2 linked regions of the Nitratifractor salsuginis DSM 16511 genome follow. The protein of the gene in region 1 interacts with the protein of each later gene in a pairwise test. Links are inferred from orthologs where the notes say so. Each region holds a gene or a part of one and is shown on either strand. Other genes may lie near its edges. The genes, in order: pheT and secD.

Evidence for each region.
Region 2: the proteins of pheT (region 1) and secD interact in binary tests that used the Escherichia coli proteins (3 or more experiments, as listed by UniProt). The link is inferred for Nitratifractor salsuginis DSM 16511 from one-to-one orthologs.

Annotation. Positions count from the first base shown.
Region 1 is NC_014935.1:329,919-333,305, reverse strand. Bases 1-3,068 are described here. They hold pheT (phenylalanine--tRNA ligase subunit beta), read right to left. Parts: upstream 2,669-3,068; coding sequence 332-2,668; downstream 1-331. Other genes in these bases: pheS (phenylalanine--tRNA ligase subunit alpha), read right to left, coding at 2,665-3,068; aroA (3-phosphoshikimate 1-carboxyvinyltransferase), read right to left, coding at 1-335. Outside these bases: more of pheS, read right to left, coding at 3,069-3,387.
Region 2 is NC_014935.1:1,986,263-1,989,420, reverse strand. Bases 169-3,007 are described here. They hold secD (protein translocase subunit SecD), read left to right. Parts: upstream 169-723; coding sequence 724-2,292; downstream 2,293-3,007. Other genes in these bases: secF (protein translocase subunit SecF), read left to right, coding at 2,301-3,007; yajC (preprotein translocase subunit YajC), read left to right, coding at 442-711; lnt (apolipoprotein N-acyltransferase), read right to left, coding at 169-387. Also shown: more of lnt, read right to left, coding at 1-168; more of secF, read left to right, coding at 3,008-3,158. UniProt on the Escherichia coli protein: Part of the Sec protein translocase complex. Interacts with the SecYEG preprotein conducting channel. SecDF uses the proton motive force (PMF) to complete protein translocation after the ATP-dependent function of SecA.

The sequences.
Region 1 (3,387 bases):
AAACTCCCTTCCACCCCGGCCAGGAGACCACAGTAGAGACGCATCCCCGTTCCCGCATTGCCGCAATCGAGAATATCGTCGGGCTCTCTCAACTCAACAGGAGGCGTAATGCGCAGGGTCCCGGCTTCATCCTCCTCCACCTCGGCTCCGAGCTGACGGGCGATGGAGAGGGAAGCCAGGGTATCTTCTCCTTTTAGAAAATTGCGAACCGTGGAAGGACGATCAGAAAAGAGAGAAAACATGGCACAGCGATGGGAGATCGATTTGTCGGGCGCGATGGTATCGAGAACTGTATCGAAGGGTTGCGAACAGGGGGAGACCAGGACACGGCTCATCGCAGCTCGGCTCCGCAACGGCTCTGGAGGGTTTCGAGGATCCGCGCCATCACCCCTTCGATCACTTCATCGGAGAGGGTCCCCTCGTCGGATTGGAGGAAGAAGCGCAGGGTCATACTCTTGCGCTCACCCAGCTGCTCATCTTCATAGCGGTCGATGGGGAAGAAGCGTTTCAGCAGAGGCTCTTCCAGGCTTTCGAGGGCCTTCTTCATCTTCCCGTAGGGAAGCTCCTTTTCCACCAGGAGACTCAGGTCTTTGAAGGTCCCCTGGAAATTGGAGACCGGCTGTGCATCGATGTGGGGCGGGATCAGTGCATCGAAATCGAGCTCCGCGAGGAAGGTCTCTTCGAGGCCGAAGGCTTCGGCAACGCTGGGATGGAGCTTGCTCACCCAGCCGGCCTCTTGGCCGTGCAGAAGGATCGTCGCCGACTGATAGGGATGGATCAGGCCGTTGCTTTCGCGACACTCTGTCATTTCGTACTCTCCCAGGATGCTGCCCAGTTTTCGGACGAAAAGGGCGAAATCGATCCGGGGGGGCTTGCCCTGGTTGCCGACATCGGGCTCTTCGGCGTCGCCGCTCCAGAGCAGGGTCATCTTCTCCCGCTCTCTGCGCTCCCGGTCGAAGACCGATCCGATCTCGAAGAGGGGAATACGCCGCTTGCCGTAGCTTACGTTGCGCTGCGCCGCCTCCAGAAGGTTGATGGTGAGGGTGCTTCGCAGGGTGTTGAACTCTTCGACGATGGGGTTGAGGAGTTCTTTGGAAGCTTCGACGACCGGGAAGCCGTAGGCTTCGAGCTTTTTACGGTCGGCAAAAGCGTAAGTGACCGCTTCGTAGAAGCCGGCGGCCACCGCTTCCTGACGCAGATCCCGTCGGATGCGGAAACGCTTGGCACTCTCGGTGAGCCGGTTGGCTTCCGTAAAGGCCAGAGGCTTGGCCTCAATGTTGTTGATCCCGACGATCCGCAGAATCTCTTCGGCGATATCCTGGATGTTGCGGATGTCGTGCCGCCATCGGGGGATGGTAACCCCGAAGCGTTCTTTGTCCCCTCCGTGGATGGTGAAACCCAGCCGCTTGAGGATGGTATGGACGGTCCCCAGAGGAATCTCCTGCCCGATCACGGCATTCAGACGGGCCGTATCGACCGCCAGGGTCCGCGCTTCGTAATCGGTCTCGATCCGCAGAGGGGTCTTGCTGACACGGCACTCCCCATCCCGGGAGCACTCTGCCATCAGCCGATCCATCCCCAGATCGATCTCCGGCTCGCTTCCCCGGGAACTGCGGTAGTAGAGGGCGTCGGGCTTGACCTCCGCGGCAGCCACCGCAGGGACAAGCCGCTCGGGATCGATGTAGGAGGCTTCCAACAGAAGCTCCCGGCTTTCGTCATCCGCGGTGAACTCGGCAGAAGCCGTCACACCGACGACGGAGAGAAGCCGGCCGGCACTCCGGACCTCCACAAGCCCCGGAGCGGTCTCTTCCAGCTCCAGAGGTACTCGACCCTCCCCATCCCTGAGCCGGCCGGCATCGTAAGCCCGCAGGATCACTCCCGTGGCGTGGGTGGCATAGGCCAGATGGGATGCCAGGGGACTTTCGCTCCACGCGTCGACATAGGCGAGGCGGAGCTCTATCAGCAGAGGAAGGCGGAGCGCCTCCTTCTCCACATAGTCGTAGAGGAGTTCCGCTTCGATCTGACCGTGGGTATGCAGATCCACGATCCGGGCGATCCCCAGAGGAAGGGTCTCCGGTTTAGGCTGAGGCTGAGCTACAAGTGGCCGGTCCAGAGCGGCGCTCAGGTCTCTCGCCACCCCGCGGATGCTGAGGCAATCCCCCCGGTTGGCGGTGAGCTCCAGCTCGATGACGGTGTCGTTGAAGTCAGGGTAGTCCCGAAGGGGTTTGCCGGGAACAAGTTCGCCGATGCTTTTGTCGAGGATAATGATCCCTTTGCCCATCTCGGGAAGCCCCAGTTCCGAAGAGGAGCAGATCATCCCGAAACTCTCGACGCCCCGCAGCTTCGCCGGCTTGATGGCGAAATCCCCGGGAAGTACCGCTCCGACGGTGGCGACGGCGACATACTCCGCCTCCCGTACATTGGCGGCTCCACAGACGATTTGAAGCGGAGCATCGGCACCCACATCCACCGAACAGAGATTGAGCTTGTCGGCGTCGGGATGCTTTTCGCAGGAGAGGATACGCCCCACCACGACCTTTTCAGGCATGGTATGCCGCTGCATACTGTCGACCTCCAGGCCGATGCTGTTGAAGGTGTCATGCAGCGCCTGATCGCTGATCCCTTCCAGATCGATATACTCTTCGAGCCATCTACGCGTAACGATCATCTGAACTGCTCCAACAAACGAATATCTCCCTCAAAAAGCGACCGCAGATCGGGAATGCGGTGCAACAGCATAGCAAAGCGCTCCACCCCCAATCCAAAGGCGTAGCCGCTGACGTTCTCATAGCCCACGGCTTTGAAAACGTTGGGATCGACCACGCCGCTGCCCAGGACCTCCAGCCAGCCGGTATGAGAACAGACCCGGCACCCTTTGCCGCCGCAGAAGATACAGCTGATGTCCACTTCGGCCGAAGGTTCCGTAAAGGGGAAGAAGCTGGGGCGGAAGCGCACCTCCACATCACCGAACATATAGTGGAGGAAATCGGTGAGGATCCATTTGAGGTTGGCGAAACTGACTTTGTCGCCCTCCTCGACCACCAGCCCCTCGACCTGGTGGAACATCGGGGTATGGGTCAGATCGTAATCCCGGCGGAAGACCGCACCGGGGGCGATGATGCGGATGGGGGGCTTTTGGCGCATCATGGTGCGGATCTGCACGGGAGAAGTGTGGGTGCGAAGCAGCGTGCCGTCTTTGAAATAGAAGGTATCCTGCATATCCCGGGCCGGGTGGTGCTTGGGGAGGTTGAGGGCTTCGAAGTTGTGAAAATCATCCTCCACCATCGGTCCGCTCTCCACGGCGAAGTTCATGGAGACAAAGTACTCCACGATCCGGTCCATCGTCTCCCGCACGGGGTGGAGCGCTCCCTTTTCACCGAAGCCGGA
Region 2 (3,158 bases), 1.7 Mb from region 1 along the record:
AAGCGCTGCGGCTTTTAACCATGAGCTACGAATTGAGAATTGAGAATTGAGAATTGAGAATTTTTTTAGGAAGTATTTTGCCCAGGTTGTCATTGTCTCCGCAGTGAAGGCGAAAATCCAGAAAATGAGGGCGTAGATCAGGGCAACGGTGAGATCGACGAAAGGTAGCGCCCCGGGGTGGCCGTAGTGGATGAAGCTCACTCCCAGCCACCAGAACCAGAGGAGCCCGAGGAAAAATCCGGTCCAGAACCAGTGACGACGATCGGAGCCCAAAAGCCGCCAGTAGAAGATCAGTGCCAGCAGGGTATCGAGCCATCGGGGTTCCCAACCCAGCCAGGCGAGGTAGAGAAAGGCGGAGCCCGAGAGCGCCGTAAGCAAAGCCCCCATTAATAAGTAAGTGCTAAAATATTCCGAAATTTTCTTCCACAAAAAGGATGCTCCATGTCACAAGGCGCTTTGGCACAATTTCTCCCCCTAATTCTACTCTTTGTTATCTTCTGGTTTCTGATCATCCGTCCCCAGCAGAAGCAGCAGAAAGCCCACAAGGAGATGCTGGCTTCCCTCAAAAAGGGTGACCGGATCGTCACCAACGGGGGGCTCATCGCCGAAGTGGTCAAGCCGGAGGAGGATTATCTGAAAATCAAGCTCAACGACGACACGATCGTCCGTCTGGATCGCAACTACGTCGCGCGTAAACTCAACGAGGCGTAAGGGCGGGCTTCGATGAAACGACTCAACTACCGGGTGGTGATCTTCATCGCCGCCCTGATTTTCGGCGTGGTCTTTTCGATCCCCTCACTCATCCAGAGCAAAGAGGGGAAGAAGATCACTTTGGGATTGGATCTGCAGGGCGGTCTGCATATGCTCCTGGGGGTCAAGAGCGACGAGGCGATCAAATCCCGGCTCAAATCGATCGCCGGGACCATCAAATACATTATGGAAGATAACGATATCGTTATCGACGATCTGGCCGTGGAGGGAGACAAAGTCACCTTCAAAGTCCTCGACAGCGACGATATTCCCAAAGCCAAAGAGCTCCTCAAAAAGGAACTCGAGGGTGTGAGTGTCCTGGAAAACCAGGGAACCTTCACCGTGACTTTGACGCCCAAGGAAGTGGCACGCACCAAGAAGCAGGCGATCGATCAGGCGGTCGATACGATCCGTAACCGCCTCGACCAGTTCGGCCTGGCGGAGCCCACCGTGGCCAAGCAGGGAACCGACAAGATCCTGGTGGAAGTCCCCGGGATCAAAACTCCTGCCGACGAGCAGCGGATCCGGGAGCTGATCGCCCGGGCGGCGCATTTGCAGATGATGGCGGTGGACGAGGACCGCGCGGCGCGGGTCTATTCGATGAGCCCGGCCGAAGCCAAAAAATACGGGGATGTGATCCTGCCCGATGTCAAAAATCCCAAAGAGAAGTATCTGCTCAAGGCGATCCCGATCCTCGACGGCTCGATGCTCACCGACGCCAAAGTGGGCTTCGACCGGAACAACCAGCCGGTGATCAACTTCAAGCTCAACGGAGAGGGGGCCAAGATCTTCGGTGACTTCTCCGGCAAAAGCGTGGGCAAGCGTATGGCCATCGTCCTGGACAACAAGGTCTACTCCGCTCCGGTGATCCGGGAGCGAATCGGCGGCGGTTCGGGGCAAATCTCGGGGAACTTCACCATCGATGAAGCCAACGATATCGCCATCGCTCTGCGCTCCGGTGCGCTGCTGGCCCCTGTCTACGTCATGGAGAAGCGCAGTGTCGGTCCCAGCATGGGAGCCGACAGCATCCGACAGAGTATGATCGCTCTGATCCTCGGCTTCGTGCTGGTTGTTATCTTTATGGTGATCTACTACGGCATGGCGGGACTCGTCGCCGACATCGCTCTGGTGGGCAACCTCTTTCTCATCCTGGCGGTGATGGCGCTCTTCGGAGCGACTCTGACGCTGCCGGGGATGGCAGGAATCGTCCTGACGGTGGGGATGGCGGTGGATGCCAACGTCATCATCAACGAACGGATCCGGGAACTGCTCCACGAAGGAGCTTCGATCCCCAAAGCGATCGAAGAGGGCTATGCCAACGCCTTTACGGCGATCTGGGATGCCAACGTCACGACCCTGATCTCGGCGGTGGTGCTCTACGCCTACGGAACCGGCCCCATCAAGGGCTTCGCTCTGACGATGAGCATCGGTATCCTCGCGTCGATGCTGACGGCGATTCTGGGAACCCACGGTATCTATCAGGCCTTTATGGACAAAATCACCCGAGACAAGCTGAACTTCTGGTTCGGCATCAAGGCATAGGAGAGCATATGGAACTGTTTCGATACAAAAAACCGATCGATTTTATGGGGGCGAGCCGGAAATTCGGCATCGTCTCTCTGATTCTGGTGCTTCTCTCCTGGGGCTTGATCTTTACCAAGGGCTTCAACTACGGGATCGACTTCGCCGGGGGAACCCTGATCCAGCTCAAATATGAAGGGGAAGCCCCCCTCAAGAAGATCCGGGAAGCGATGGCCAAAAGCGAGGCATTCAAGGATGCGACCGTCACCTATTTCGGCAGCAAAAACGAGGTGGTCATCCGCACCAAGACCAGCTCCAAGAGCGTAGGCAAGGATGTGGGCGACGAAGTGCGCCAAATGCTCAAGGATACCGGCAAGTTTGTCGTGCGACGGGTCGATATGGTCGGCCCCAAGATCGGGAACGAGCTCAAGGAAAAGGGGCTTATGGCGATGGTCCTGGCGATCCTGGGTATCCTGATCTACGTCTCGGTGCGCTTCGAATGGCGTTTCGCCCTGGCGTCGGTCCTGGCCTTGGTTCACGACGTCAGCATCGCGATGGGGGCCATTATCCTTTTCAACGTCGAAGTCAACCTGGACATCCTGGCGGCGCTGCTGACCCTGCTGGGATACTCCCTCAACGACACCATCATCGTCTTCGACCGGATCCGGGAAGGGTTGCAAAAGATCAAAGACCCCGATCTGGCCGGAATCATCAACGAGTCGATCACCCGCACCCTCTCCCGGACGGTGCTGACGTCTTTGACCACCTTTTTCGTGGTCCTCTCCCTCTTCCTCTTCGGCGGAGAGATTATCTACGGCTTCAGCTTTACGATGCTGGTAGGGATCATCGTGGGGACCTACTCTTCGATCTTCATCGCTTCGCCGCTG